DNA from 2 places in the Zhongshania arctica genome. Region 2 is predicted to be linked to the other one. Evidence: predicted binding sites of a transcription regulator. Region 2 holds the regulator's gene; the other holds the start of a gene.
What was found. Region 2 encodes FNR, which switches genes on or off when oxygen is low (the NO sensors DNR and NnrR bind a similar motif). Its sites were predicted from a motif close to TTGATNNNNATCAA; they were not measured.

Region 1 (7,098 bases), 1.8 Mb from region 2:
GGGTTCCACAATAATACAGGCAACCTGTTCACCGTATTCGGCAAAGGCGGCGCGCACGCCTTCAATGTCGTTGTAATTTAGGGTAACGGTGTGCTCGGCAAGTGCTGCGGGTACACCGGGCGAGCTTGGTACGCCCATAGTGAGCGCTCCTGAGCCGGCCTTAATGAGTAGTGAGTCTGAGTGACCGTGGTAGCAACCTTCAAACTTAATAATTTTATCGCGTTTTGTATATCCGCGGGCAAGGCGAATGGCGCTCATGGTGGCTTCTGTGCCGGAGTTAACCATACGAACCATGTCCATTCCGGGCATGATGCTGCAGATCTTCTCGGCTAGCTGAGTTTCAATTTCTGTTGGCGCGCCAAAGCTGAGGCCCTTTTGCAGTTGCGCAGTGACGGTGGCAATAACGTCCGGGTGGGCGTGTCCTAGCAACATTGGTCCCCAAGACAATACGTAATCAATGTATCTCTTGCCCTCTACATCATAGAGGTAGGGCCCAGATGCGCGGTCGATAAATATTGGCGTGCCACCGACGGCTTTGAAGGCGCGCACTGGGCTGTTGACCCCGCCCGGGATGCGGTGGCGGGCGGTTTCAAATAATTGCTCGGAGCTAGTCATAGAAGGCATCTTAATAGTCAAAAAGGTAAGGGGGTATTATTGCGTGCTGGGTTAAATATCGCCAGTGCGGGTGTCGCTTGGCATTTAAAAGGGTTTGAGTACGGCTAATAGTACAATTGCAAATAAGGCGATGACAGGAGCCTCGTTGAACCAGCGATAAAATACATGGCCACGTTGATTTTGGTCATTGGCAAATTTTTTGACTAAATGGCCGCAATGCAGATGGTATGCAATTAGGGCGATAACAAAAAGCAATTTGAGCTGCAGCCAGCCTGCGTGGATATAGTAGCTGGGGTTTTGTGCAATTAGCAAAATACCAAATACGATCGTTAGCACGGCAAATGGGCTTACAAAGCGATAAAGTTTACGCTCCATGATTTTAAGGTGATTGCGTGTGGCTTGGTCTTCGGCCATTGCATGGTAGACAAATAGCCTAGGTAGATAAAAAATACCGGCAAACCAGCAAATAATTGTGATGAGATGAAAGGCTTTTAGCCAGAGCATGATGATGTTCCTAAATTGGTGATACTGGGCATTGCGGCAATAATAGATTCAATACCCTTGCTTAAGCCCAATGTTGGGGCTGCATTTTGCCGTATTTGGGCGGAGTCACATTCCGGGACACTGGGTGTTGTCGGTGAATTAGCATACAATATCTACCGGTCAATTGCGGCCCGCCGTACTAATTTTTATTTGGCGCATTCTTATTAAGTTCTGCCGCCTGCACACAGGCCCTTTATTACATGATCCCCAAGACAAAGCGCACCCAGACTGCCCGAAGACTTCGTCTTTGGTGGGTATTGGGTAATCGCCATACACGCCGCCAGCTAGGTACAGTCGAAGACTGGAAGACACGTGGCGTTTTCTGGTTCGGTGCATTGACGGTTGGTTTGGTTATTCAGGGCTTTGCATGGCTGTCTGAAGAAAGCTTTTCGGTAACCGAGCATGTCTTCGATCGCTACCCCTATGCCTTTCTATTGATTACTCCTTTTGGACTGATGGCCATTGTATGGGTGATGAATTTTGGGGGTAAAGCCGCCCGAGGCAGCGGTATTCCGCAGGTGTTGTTGGCGCATAAGCAGAGTTATCATTGGTTGCGCGCGCCATTTTTGTCTTTGCGGGTGGCGGTGTTGAAAGTGCTGCTAACCTGTGCAGGTTTGCTAGTTGGCGCAACAGTCGGGCGAGAGGGGCCCAGCGTTCATGTTGGGGCTGCGATCATGTATAAATTTGGCACATGGGCCAAGTTGAAGCAGCGCCAAGTGGAAAGTAGTTTGATTGTGGCGGGTGGTGCTGCCGGTGTGTCTGCGGCCTTTAACGCCCCTCTTGCGGGTATTGTGTTTGCTATCGAAGAGTTGCAGCAATCGATGGAAGCGCGAACCACCGGGACATTTATTATGGCGATTATCCTCTCGGGGGTGGTCGTATTGGCATTCGCTGGGCACTACAGTTACTTTGGTGTTCCAGATGTGACCGCAATGCCGCTTGCAGATTACCCTTATATAATAGGCGTGAGCGCGGCCTGTGGCTTACTGGGCGGCCTGTTTAGTTTGTTTTTGGTTCAAGGCAATCGAGCCGTTGCGCCGCTGGTATCGAAGAGGCCCCTGCGAGTCGCGTTTATTATTGGGATCTTTTTGGCTTGTATGGCAATACTGTCTGACGGTTTGACCATGGGTAGCGGTTATGGGGAAGCAAGGGCATTGCTGGCTGGTGAGTCTGAGGGCAGTTGGCTGACAGCCGGGGGTAAAATATTGGCGACTCTGCTAACCTATTTTAGTGGTATTCCTGGCGGTATTTTCTCGCCGAGTTTGGCGGCAGGTGCCGAGTTGGGCTCGGCGATGGGGCCGGTGTTTCCCCAAGTGCCCGCGGTATCCTTAATTTTGGTGGGTATGGCGAGTTATTTTGCCGGCGTGGTTCAGCGGCCGATAACGGCATTTGTTATTGTGCTGGAGTTGACGGGCAATAATCACGATATACTGCCCGCGCTTATGGTTAGCGCGCTTGTCGGGGCGGCGGTATCGAAATTGGTGATGGCTGAGCCTGTATACCATGTGTTAGCCAGAGATTTAGTTCGGGGTTGGGATCACTTGCTCCGTGAAAAAGAAGAGTTAGCGTCGGCGGCTGCAACAGATGGCGCCGTCGTCGAGCAGAAAAAATGAACAGCGTTAAGGGAGGAATATTCGGGTGTTAAAAGTTGGAATAGTAGGTGGTACCGGTTATACCGGCGCAGAATTGCTACGGTTATTGTCTACCCATGCCGAGGCGGAGGTGGCAATGATTACGTCGCGCGCTGAGGATGGCGTTGCGGTTGATGAGTTGTTTCCGAGTTTGCGCGGGGCGGTGGATTTACGTTTTACCTCGCCAGATGTGAAGGCGTTGGCAAGTTGTGATGTGGTGTTTTTTGCTACCCCGCATAATGTTGCCATGAATATGGTGCCAGAGTTATTGGCGGCGGGAACCCGGATTATAGATTTGTCAGCGGATTTTAGAATTAGCGATGCGAAGCTATGGTCTAAGTGGTACAACGAAGAACACGTTTGTCCTGATGTGCTTGCCACGGCAGTATATGGCCTGCCCGAGCGCAATGCCGATAAGATTCGCGACGCTAAGTTGATAGCGTGTCCGGGGTGCTACCCCACGGCCATTGAGCTTGGCTTGATTCCGCTGCTCGAACAAAAGCTGATCGACCCAAAACGCTTGATCGCCAGTGGCGCCTCAGGAGTTAGTGGTGCGGGTCGGCAGGCAAAGATTGACAACTTGTATGCCGAATTGTCTGAGAGCTTCAAGGCCTACGGTGTTGCAGGGCATCGTCATCTGCCAGAGATTGAACAGGAATTGGCTTTAGCGGCTGGTGGTCCGGTCAATCTGACGTTTACGCCACATTTATTGCCGCAGGTGCGGGGTATTCACGCGACGATGTATTCAGAGTTGCTGGATCCCGCGGTACCCTTAGATGAGCTGCAGTTTATGTTTGAAAAACGCTACGCCGACGCACCATTTGTCGATGTTATGCCCTTGGGAAGTTTGCCGCAAACTCGCTCAGTACGCGGTGCGAATACGTGTCGCTTGGCGATTTATCGGCCGCAGAATAGAGACACCGTGGTGGTATTGTCGGTGATCGATAATTTGGTGAAAGGGGCGTCTGGTCAGGCCATCCAAAATATGAACCTGATGTTTGGTTTGCCAGAAACGATGGGTTTGCAAGGCTTGCCGTTGCTGCCTTAAGGATCGGGCCTTAATGGCTGCTCGGGAAATACTTGACTGTTTTAGTCGGAAAAGCCGATAATTGCATCAATTGCGATGCAAGTTTGCATCTATGTAGTAATGAGGTGATATATGTCTGCGGTTGAACAATTCACGCCGTCAGTACTTACGTTGACTGATAAGGCCGTGACCAAGGTTAAAAATCTCGTTGAGTCTGAGGCCAATGACGATCTGAAATTGCGTGTGTTTGTCACTGGTGGCGGCTGCTCGGGGTTTCAGTATGGATTTACCTTTGATGAAATTGCGGAGGAAGATGACACATTAGTCCAGCGCGATGGCGTCACGGTGCTAGTTGACCCTCTGAGTTATCAATATATTGACGGTGCTCAGGTCGATTACACTGAAGGTCTTGAGGGTTCGCGCTTTGTGGTCAGCAATCCCAATGCCAGCACTACCTGCGGCTGTGGCTCATCTTTTTCGGTTTAATTTTTAGTTTGGTTTATTGCGCTGGATCAGTTTTTATTTGATTGGTCCGCCTGCCCCGTTATTTTCTGATTCAAATCAAATGTCCCGGCTGTATCTTCCGTTTTAATGCCTCCACAGAATTTTACTGTGGAGGCTTCAAAAATGAAAAAAATCTATTTGGTCGCGGCCATTGCCGCTGCTGTTATTGCCCCTTCTTTATCTGCATCCGAAATGGCTTATCAGCCGGGTCAGTGGGTAGTGCGTTTGGGTGCAAGCACAACAGAGCCTAGGGAAGATGGCGACAATATTAAGCTGAATGGCTCAGTGCTCGTGTTGGGCGGACAAACTTCCTCGCTGGGTATTACCAACGATACCCAGCTTGGTATAACAGTAGAGTATTTGCTGGATAGTCACTGGGGAATAGAGCTGCTTGCGGCAACGCCTTTTGAGCATACGGCTACCGGTAAGGGCGCGATTCAGGGCGTTGATGTTGCTGATTTTAAGCACTTGCCGCCGACACTTAGCGGTATTTACCACTTCACTCCGATCTCCGGTTTTCAGCCTTATGTTGGTGCTGGCTTAAATTACACGCTTATCTTTGATGAAGAGTTAACGCCCCAAGCTAAAACTACCTTTGCAGGTCTGGGTTTGACCGGTGGGAAAATAGACCTAGAAGACTCGATTGGTCTCTCGTTTCAAGCGGGGGTGGATTATCACATCGATGAAAGCTGGTTGATAAATGCATCGGCGCGCTGGATAGATATTGATACGGATGCGGAAATTCGCTTCGACAGTGGTGACAGGCTGACTAGCAGTATTGAGGTCGACCCATGGGTGTATACCGTCAGCGTCGGTATGAAGTTCTGAGTGCTAAGCTAAATAAATGGCGCCGAGTATGCGTGGTCCGTTCGCGCCGGTGACGGCGGGGACATTGCCTGGCAAGTGATTTAGGGTTTGCTTGGCAAGCCATGCGAAGGCAACGGCTTCAACCCAATCTGGCGGAATACCAAGTTGGTTGGTGTCCGACACCACCCGCTTGCTGAGCAGGGTGGAGATGCGTGAGCGAAGGGCTAGATTGGCGCTACCGCCGCCGCAGATAAAAACGGGCGCCAGATCTGTGCTGGCATTTTCTATTGCGTCACAAATTGTGCGAGCGGTAAGTTCTAGCAATGTCGCTTGCACGTCCGCAGGCGCTATTGGCGGGAAATACGCTAATGACTCCTCAATGGTGAGCATATTAAATTGCTCGCGGCCGGTGCTTTTGGGCCCAGTCTGGCTGTAGTACGGTGCCTGTAAAAAATGCTGCAAAAGTGCGGTGTTGATCCTTCCGCTGGCCGCCCAGTCGCCATCGCGATCAAAGTCGCGCTGCATACGGGCGTTTATCCAGCTATCCATTAGGACATTGCCTGGCCCAGTATCAAAACCTTCTACGCCGCCATTTTGTTTAACTAGGCTAATATTCGCCATACCGCCAATGTTGAGAATAACCCGGTCCTCGGCTTCGCTTCTAAATGCCGCTGCATGAAATGCGGGTACCAGAGGTGCGCCCTGTCCCGCCGCCGCGATGTCGCGACGTCGAAAGTCCGCAATCGTGGTAATGCCGCTAAGCTCTGAGATGGTGTTGGGGTCACCAATTTGCAGGGTGAATGCGTGCTCGTGATGGCGGTCGGTATTTGGTGGGCGATGGCGCACGGTTTGGCCGTGGCTGCCTATTGCGGTTATATCGGCGGGCTTGAGTTTGGCGCTTTCGCACAATTGAAGCGCAGCGTTGGCAAAAACGCGGCCAATCTCCCTATCAGTCCTGCCCAGCAGTTCTATTTCTTCGTGACTTGTTCCGCAAAGCTGAAGGATGTCGCTTCTTAGTTTTGGGGAAAGCGGTGCTGAAATACTGTGTTCGAAATGGACGGTGTTATCGGCATCGACGCGAATGAGTGCTGCGTCGATACCATCGAGGCTAGTGCCTGACATCAAGCCTATATAGCGTGATTCCATTAGCCCGCGTCAATATTGGTGTAATTTCGTTGCGCAGCGTAGGTTCTAAGCTGTAGTTGCATCCCAGATATTTGGTTTTCGAAGGTTGGCATTTCGCCGCTATTCACCTTGGTTGGTGGCGGTAATTTGGTCACGATTGTCGCAGGATTGCGGTGCACGCCATTGACCAAAAACTCATAGTGAAGATGTGGTCCGGTAGCATAGCCGGTCGATCCTACCCAGCCAATAGTTTCACGCTGGCGAACTCGCTCGCCCTTGGATACTGCGCGTTTATGTAAATGCAGGTACTTGGTCATATAGGCTTCACCGTGTTTGATGAAGACATAGTTGCCATTGGCTTTTGAGTAGCCGGCCGCTGCCACACGGCCATCGCCGGCGGCGTAGACAGGTGTGCCTCGAGGTGCGGCGTAGTCGATGCCGCGATGCGGCCGCACGGTTTTAAAGACGGGATGCAGGCGGCGCGGATTAAAGCCAGAGCTTATGCGGGTGAAGTCCAGTGGTGCTCGTAAAAAAGCCTTGCGCATACTTTCGCCACTTTCCGAGAAATAGTCGATTTCGCCGCGAGTATTGACGTAGCGATAGGCCTCAAAGGAGCGACCTTGATTGAAATATTGCGCCGCGAGTATTTGTCCGCTGCCTAAGTTCTCGCCATGTAGGTAAAGCTCTTCATATATAACAATGAAGTAGTCGTCTTTGCGGACGTCGTATACAAAGTCTAATACCCCACCAAAAATATTCGCAAGCTCCATGATGATACTTTGGTTTACGCCTGCGTCTTGCGCTGCTTTATATAGTGATGAGGTGATAGTCGCGCTGGCGACGCGT
Region 2 (7,098 bases):
GCATCTATTAGCTCGACCGGCTTGCCTAAGCCCAAGGGCATCGCGACACGCAAGTCTTTTCCTAAGCGCTCGATAATTTGCTCAACACAGTAATCAACGCCAACCATCTCAAGTTTTGTTTGATGTAAGGACATTTATGCTCCTGAACGCTTAGGGAAATATCTTCTATGGGCCAAACATTTTGACAGCTATCAAGACAGACAGCGGACTCTGAGCATTTTTTAACAATCGACACACATTATCCAATGCTCAGCCCCGAGCCTCATCAATATAGTCGGTATTTTAGTCAAGGCAAGATAAGCGCACACCCGCAGAAAATGCGACAAGCAAGCTCCGACAAAGCCAGTTTTCGACCGCCCTATTGATACATATCAAAAGTCTAATCGCAGACTTTTGCTACGGTGGATTCTGGCAAGCCTCACAAAAAACATCTGGAACTAATATGAATCATTTACTGGATCAACTCGAAAATGATCATCGCCGTATACTGCGGCTTATGTATTTACTGAACAGAGAGCTCGACAAATTTGTCGGGCTTAAGACGGGCAAACACAATTATGATCAAGTCTTGGAGATACTCGATTATATCCAGACTTACCCAGAGGCTTGGCACCACCCAGTGGAAGATATCATTTTCAAGCAATTACTCACCAAATCTAATGTTAACCATCCTGCCATTGAAGAACTGCTTCATGCCCACCCTAGACTGGAAGCCCTAAGTGCGCAAATGGCCTATGTATTCGGTGAGTACCAAGCCGCGAATATGGTGCCATCGCCGCAAGCTATGAGGCTAGGTCGGCAGTACCACGCGGAGCAAATGTCGCATATCCATGCTGAACGCAGCATTTTCTCGCTAATTGACAAGCTGTTTAGCAACGCCGACTGGGATGAGGTTAATGCCAAAGTGGCTAGCCAACTCAAGTTCCGAGATTCACAGTCAATTGACGAAGGCTACATCCTGCGCTGCGAATCTATAACAGCTAAGCATGCTTTTACCGGTACGGGACTCCATTAATATGAATCTTATCAATACAAGTAATCACCCTGCGCCCGAGGCTAGCCCGGTGTTATTAAATGGCATAAACAAGACCTTGAGCGCTAAATATAGCGGCCCAGGCCCGCGCTACACGTCCTACCCCACCGCTTTGCAATTCAACACTGATTTCACCGAAAAAGAATACCGAAAACTATTACGCGAAGCTCGGAAAAGTGACGCCCCCTTATCTCTCTATGTTCACGTGCCGTTCTGTCGGTGGCTATGCTATTACTGCGCCTGTAATAAGATTGTTACCAAAGACCCGACTGTGAGTCAGCACTACCTGGCTTACCTAAACCGGGAGATTGAGATGCTCTCCAAGGAAATTGGCAATCGACGCCACGTTACTCAGCTACATTTCGGCGGTGGCACCCCAACCTTTCTCGACGACGCAGAACTAACAGAATTAATTCACTCGCTGGCAAGCCACTTCAATCTTGATGATGACAGTGAGAGGGAGTATTCGATTGAAATTGACCCTCGCACGGTCGATGGCGATCGTCTGGCGCTATTGCGAGGACTGGGCTTTAATCGCCTAAGTTTTGGGGTTCAAGATACCAACCCCAACGTGCAGGCCGCCGTGAACCGGCGTTATGACTTTCAGCAGCTCAAGTCATTAATGGCGCAGGCCCGGAGCTACCGCTTTAACTCCATTGCCATAGACCTAATTTACGGGCTGCCCAAGCAAACACTTTCTACTATGACGCAAACCTTAGATGACGTTATTTCTCTATCGCCCGACAGGATCGCTTTCTACCACTATGCCCACATGCCAGAACGGTTTCCCGCCCAGCGCGCTATCAACAGGCACACGGTACCCAATAGCGACCAAAAGCTGGAAATGCTGTGTCTAGCAGCTGAAAAATTCGCCCAGGCGGGCTATGTCCACATTGGCATGGATCATTTTGTTAAAAAGGCAGACAGCTTAGCGATCTGCCAGACAGAGGGCAGACTGCAACGAAACTTTCAGGGCTATTCGACCTGCCTTGCGCCAGATGTACTGGCCATGGGAGCCTCATCTATTAGCTCGATTCTTGGGAATTTTTCCCAGAATCACAAAGACCTTCACCACTACTATGATGCATTGGACAACGGCCACTTACCGGTAGCTAAGGGCTTGATATCGAATCAGGAAGATCGGCTGCGGAATTATGTTATTTCGCAGCTTATTTGCAATCTCAGCTTGGATTTCGACACTTTCCGGCATCTCTTCGGAATCGATTTCCGCGGGCACTTTAAAACAAACTTTGACGCACTAAAGGAATTGGAACACGATGGCATTCTCAAACTGTCTGAGCAGGGCATTATAGTCACTGACATTGGCCGTAATCTGTTGAGGAATATTTGCATGGTGTTTGATAATTATCTTGATGCAGAGACCTCGGCATACTCAAAAACCCTGTAAGACTTTTTAGCTAGCCTATTGTTAGTTTACAATAAGCTAGGCCACTGGCAAGCTGTTCATCGCCTTTCAAAGTGCTTAAAAAGTTTCGGGTTTATTTGTCCATGATTAAGACTGCAAGCAAACAACATAGCTGCCCACACGACCAAGGGATAAGCTGCAGCAACTGCCGCTTAAGCAGTATTTGCCTACCTTTGGCTCTAGAGAGGGAAGAAATAGTACAGCTGGACGATATTGTACAAAGAGGCCGCCCACTGCAAAAGGGACAGCATGTATATCGCGAAGGTGATACCTTCCAATCCATTTATGCGGTTCGTTCCGGTTCGATAAAAGCTTACAGCGTAAGCGATAACGGCGAAGAACAAGTCACTGGTTTTTATTTTCCCGGCGAAATTGTCGGCATGGATGGCATCGGCCAGAATCGCTACGCCAACTCAGCCCAAGCGATGGACGTCTCAGCGATCTGCGAGATCCCTTTTAGCCGCATAGAAGAACTCAGTGTTAAGCTTCCCACCATGCAAAAGCATTTCTTCAAATTACTCAGCCAAGAAATTGTAGAAGATCAACGACATATCACCCTGCTAAGCAAAAACTCGGCAGAGGCGCGACTGGCTTCTCTGCTTGTTAGCATCTCAGCACGGCATGCCCGCTTGCACTTATCGGCGGTATCCTTTCGACTTCCCATGTCACGCAGCGACATCGGCAACTTTCTCGGCCTGACCATTGAAACCGTCAGCCGGGTATTTAGCCGCTTTGCCAAGCAAGAACTTATTTCGGTATCAAATAAAGATGTCACCGTCATGGATATTGCTGCTTTACGAAAACTCGCCAACCTCGCCGAGTAAACGCACCTTACGCACAGCCTCAATAAATTTAAGCCTTTAGCGCACGCACTATTGATCAGGATCAACATCTGACGATAGTGATCCTGATATTGTCTCCCTCGCAACCACTCCACTTACAAGGAGAGACGGAGACCGTGGCGACATTCACCAGTAATCCCTTGGGATTTTTATTCAATACGCGTGCGCAGTGGCGAGCCGTTGGTTTACTCAACGACGATGAGCTTCTGACTAAGCTGCTATACCCCGTGATTCTAGCCATAGGCCCCTGTGTCGCCTGGTATTACGGTACCAGTCAAATAGGCTGGACCGTCGGTGACGGCGAGACAATCCTGATGACAAAGGAGAGCGCGCTGCATATCAACATCGCGTTCTATATAGCCATGCTTTGCTCCCTTGCCGTTATTGGTTACTTCATCCACTGGATGGCGGAAACCTACGGCAGCAAATCGTCTTTTTTGAAAGGCACCGTAGTGGCTAGCTACACCGCCACCCCCCTCTTTTTCGCTGGGCTCATCGGATTTTATCCAGTTTTCTGGGTGGATTTACTGATTGGCATCGGCAGCCTTGGCTGGGCCGTCTACCTGCTATATGTCGGTATTCCTGAAGTGATGAACATACCCAAAGAAAGAGGCTTTTTATACGCCTCTGCCGTGGTTGGTATTTGCATGGTTATCTTCATGTCCCTGATGGGTGCCGTGGTAATACTTTGGGACATGGGCATGGCGCCGGTATTTATCGACGCCTAATACTTAAGAAGCGGTGGCGGCTTTGCCACCACTGCGCTGTATTAGCACTGAACCGTTTTACTTTAAATGTTGAAGGATCCTTTCATGGAATCTAATCTCCCTGCACCTGTATACAGCTACGATGTGGTGCGAAAATTCATCATCATGACCGTGGTTTGGGGCATCGTCGGCATGGCTGTCGGTTTGCTGATCGCCGGTCAGCTGGTGTGGCCAACGCTGAATTTCGATACTCCTTGGCTAAGCTTCGGCCGCCTGCGACCGCTGCACACCAATGCCGTTATTTTCGCCTTTGGTGGCAGCGCCTTAATAGGCTCCTCGTTCTACGTGGTGCAGCGCACCTGTCAGGCTGAGCTATTCGCCAAGAAACTCGCCGCATTTGTATTCTGGGGCTGGAATCTGGTGATTGTGCTGGCGGCTATTACCCTGCCTATGGGCATGACCTCCGGCAAGGAATACGCCGAACTTGAATGGCCCATCGATATTCTGATTACCGTGGTCTGGGTGGCCTACGCCATTGTGTTTTTCGGCACCATAATGAAACGCCGCACCCAACACATCTACGTCGCTAACTGGTTCTACGGCGCCTTTATCATCACCATTGCGGTCCTTCACATCATCAACAGCATGGCCATCCCCGTAACCCTCGGCAAATCCTACTCGGCCTATGCGGGCGCGGTAGATGCCATGGTTCAGTGGTGGTACGGCCATAACGCGGTAGGCTTTTTCTTGACCGCAGGCTTTTTGGGCATGATGTATTACTTTGTGCCCAAGCAGGCTGGACGTCCGGTTTACTCTTACCGCTTGTCGATCGTTCACTTCTGGGCACTGGTGGCGGTATACATCTGGGCCGGCCCTCATCACTTGCATTACACCGCACTGCCTGACTGGGCTCAGAGCTTGGGCATGGTAATGTCATTAATTCTGCTGGCGCCGTCTTGGGGCGGCATGATTAACGGCATTATGACCTTGTCTGGCGCTTGGCATAAACTGCGCGACGATCCAATTCTGCGCTTTCTGGTGGTGTCTCTGTCCTTCTACGGCATGTCCACCTTTGAAGGCCCGATGATGTCTATTAAGACAGTCAATTCACTGTCGCACTATACCGACTGGACCATCGGCCACGTTCATTCCGGCGCACTGGGCTGGGTGGCGATGATTTCTATCGGCATGGTCTATCACATGGTGCCGGTGCTGTATCACCGCGCAAAAATGTACAGCATTCCCGCCATTAATCTGCACTTCTGGCTATCAACCATCGGTACCGTATTGTACATCGCCTCTATGTGGGTCAACGGCATTATCCAGGGCTTAATGTGGCGCGCCTATAACAGCGATGGCAGCCTAACTTATAGCTTTGCTGAATCTGTTGTCGCCAGTCACCCCGGTTATCTAGTGCGCTTCTTAGGCGGCGGCATGTTCTTTGTCGGTATGCTAATCATGGCCTGGAATGTGTGGATGACCATTCGTAAAGAACAAACTGCGTCCACTGCCGTCACCGCGGAGGCAACAGCATGAAACACGAAATCGTCGAAAAAAATATCGGCCTAATGATTGTCTTCATCATCGTTGCCATCAGCTTTGGCAGCTTGGTTGAACTGGTTCCGCTGTTTTTCCAGAAGCAAACTACAGAACCGATTGAAGGCTTAAAACCCCTAGGCGCCATGGAGTTGACCGGGCGTGATATTTATATCCGCGAAGGCTGTAATGTTTGTCATTCACAGATGATCAGACCACTGCGCTCCGAAACCGAACGCTATGGCCACTACTCCGTGGCGGGTGAGCACGTTTACGAACACCCTTTCCTCTGGGGTTCCAAGCGCACCGGGCCTGATCTAGCGCGTGTTGGCGAGCGATACAGCGATGAATGGCATCGCGCTCACTTATACAATCCCCGCGATGTGGTGCCGGAATCGATTATGCCCAGCTACCCCTGGTTGTTCCAGAACGTCATTGACGCCGAGCTAGTGGGCAAAAAAATGACTGCGCTGCGCAAAGTGGGCGTGCCTTACACCGATGCAGATATCGCCGGTGCCGCAGAAATCGTTGACGGCCAGCTTGAAATTGACGCCGTCGTCGCCTACCTGCAGCAATTGGGTACGCTGTTGAAGTACAAGCGCTGAGGAGCGGGATATGGACCAAGACAGCCTAAGGGCAATTTCAACACTATTGATCTTCCTCGCGTTTGTCGGTTTAACGATAAGCGTGTATCGAAAACGCAATTCCTACTACGACGACGCGGCCAATCTACCCTTCGTTGAGGATGGCGAAGACGACCTCAAGAAGACGCCAAATGGGGATAAAAATGACTAGTTTTTGGAGCGCATGGATCATCATATTGACGGTGATCACCTTGGTACTTGTGACTTGGCTTTTGCTAGCCAACCGTACTACCACCGTCAAAGATGAAGAAAACCCAACCACCGGCCATGTTTATGACGGCATCGAGGAGTACGACAATCCCCTGCCAAGCTGGTGGTTCAAAATGTTTGTTATCAGCATCGTGTTTGCAGTCGGCTATCTGATTGCCTACCCGGGTCTGGGTAATTTCAAAGGTGTACTGGGCTGGACCTCGGTCGGTCAATGGCAAGCAGATGTTGACAAGGCAGATGCAAAAACAGCTGAACTCTATGCAGGCTACGTCAGCACCCCAGTGGAGCAACTCGCTGAAAACAATAAGGCAATGCGCTTGGGCCGACGGATATTCTCGAACAACTGCGCTATTTGCCACGGTACTGAGGCCAAGGGCGGCTACGGTTTCCCCAACCTTACCGACAAGGACTGGTTGTACGGCAGTAGCGCCCAGGAAATAAAACATTCCATTGCCGCTGGCCGCAACGGCATGATGCCAGCTTGGGAGTCAATATTAGGCGAACAAGGCCTAACAGATATGACGGGCTATGTGGTCGCTCTGTCCAAGGGAAATGCAGCTGAACAATACCCCGCTGCTGCCGAGAAATTTGCGATGCTATGTGCTGCCTGCCATATGCCTGATGGTAGCGGTAACCCACTAATGGGCGCACCTAGACTCAACGATGACATCTGGCTCTACGGCGGTGATCCCGGCCAAGT

Region 1: a site for FNR is predicted at 4,368-4,381, ahead of AB4875_RS00020 (OmpW/AlkL family protein). Genes of this name have one in related genera too.

The regions. Positions count from the first base shown of each region.
Region 1 is NZ_JBFRYB010000001.1:2,286-9,383, reverse strand. Features, by position in the region: gene hemL (glutamate-1-semialdehyde 2,1-aminomutase) at 1-615, opposite strand, end outside; gene hemJ (protoporphyrinogen oxidase HemJ) at 700-1,119, opposite strand; gene AB4875_RS00035 (chloride channel protein) at 1,359-2,771, shown strand; gene argC (N-acetyl-gamma-glutamyl-phosphate reductase) at 2,797-3,837, shown strand; gene erpA (iron-sulfur cluster insertion protein ErpA) at 3,949-4,302, shown strand; gene AB4875_RS00020 (OmpW/AlkL family protein) at 4,444-5,148, shown strand; gene AB4875_RS00015 (anhydro-N-acetylmuramic acid kinase) at 5,152-6,273, opposite strand; gene AB4875_RS00010 (peptidoglycan DD-metalloendopeptidase family protein) at 6,273-7,098, opposite strand, start outside.
Region 2 is NZ_JBFRYB010000001.1:1,793,696-1,800,793, reverse strand. Features, by position in the region: gene AB4875_RS08170 (acetyl-CoA hydrolase/transferase C-terminal domain-containing protein) at 1-134, opposite strand, end outside; gene AB4875_RS08165 (hemerythrin domain-containing protein) at 443-1,015, shown strand; gene hemN (oxygen-independent coproporphyrinogen III oxidase) at 1,017-2,441, shown strand; gene fnr (fumarate/nitrate reduction transcriptional regulator Fnr) at 2,543-3,283, shown strand; gene AB4875_RS08150 (Yip1 family protein) at 3,418-4,029, shown strand; gene ccoN (cytochrome-c oxidase, cbb3-type subunit I) at 4,114-5,544, shown strand; gene ccoO (cytochrome-c oxidase, cbb3-type subunit II) at 5,541-6,149, shown strand; gene AB4875_RS08135 (cbb3-type cytochrome oxidase subunit 3) at 6,160-6,339, shown strand; gene ccoP (cytochrome-c oxidase, cbb3-type subunit III) at 6,332-7,098, shown strand, end outside.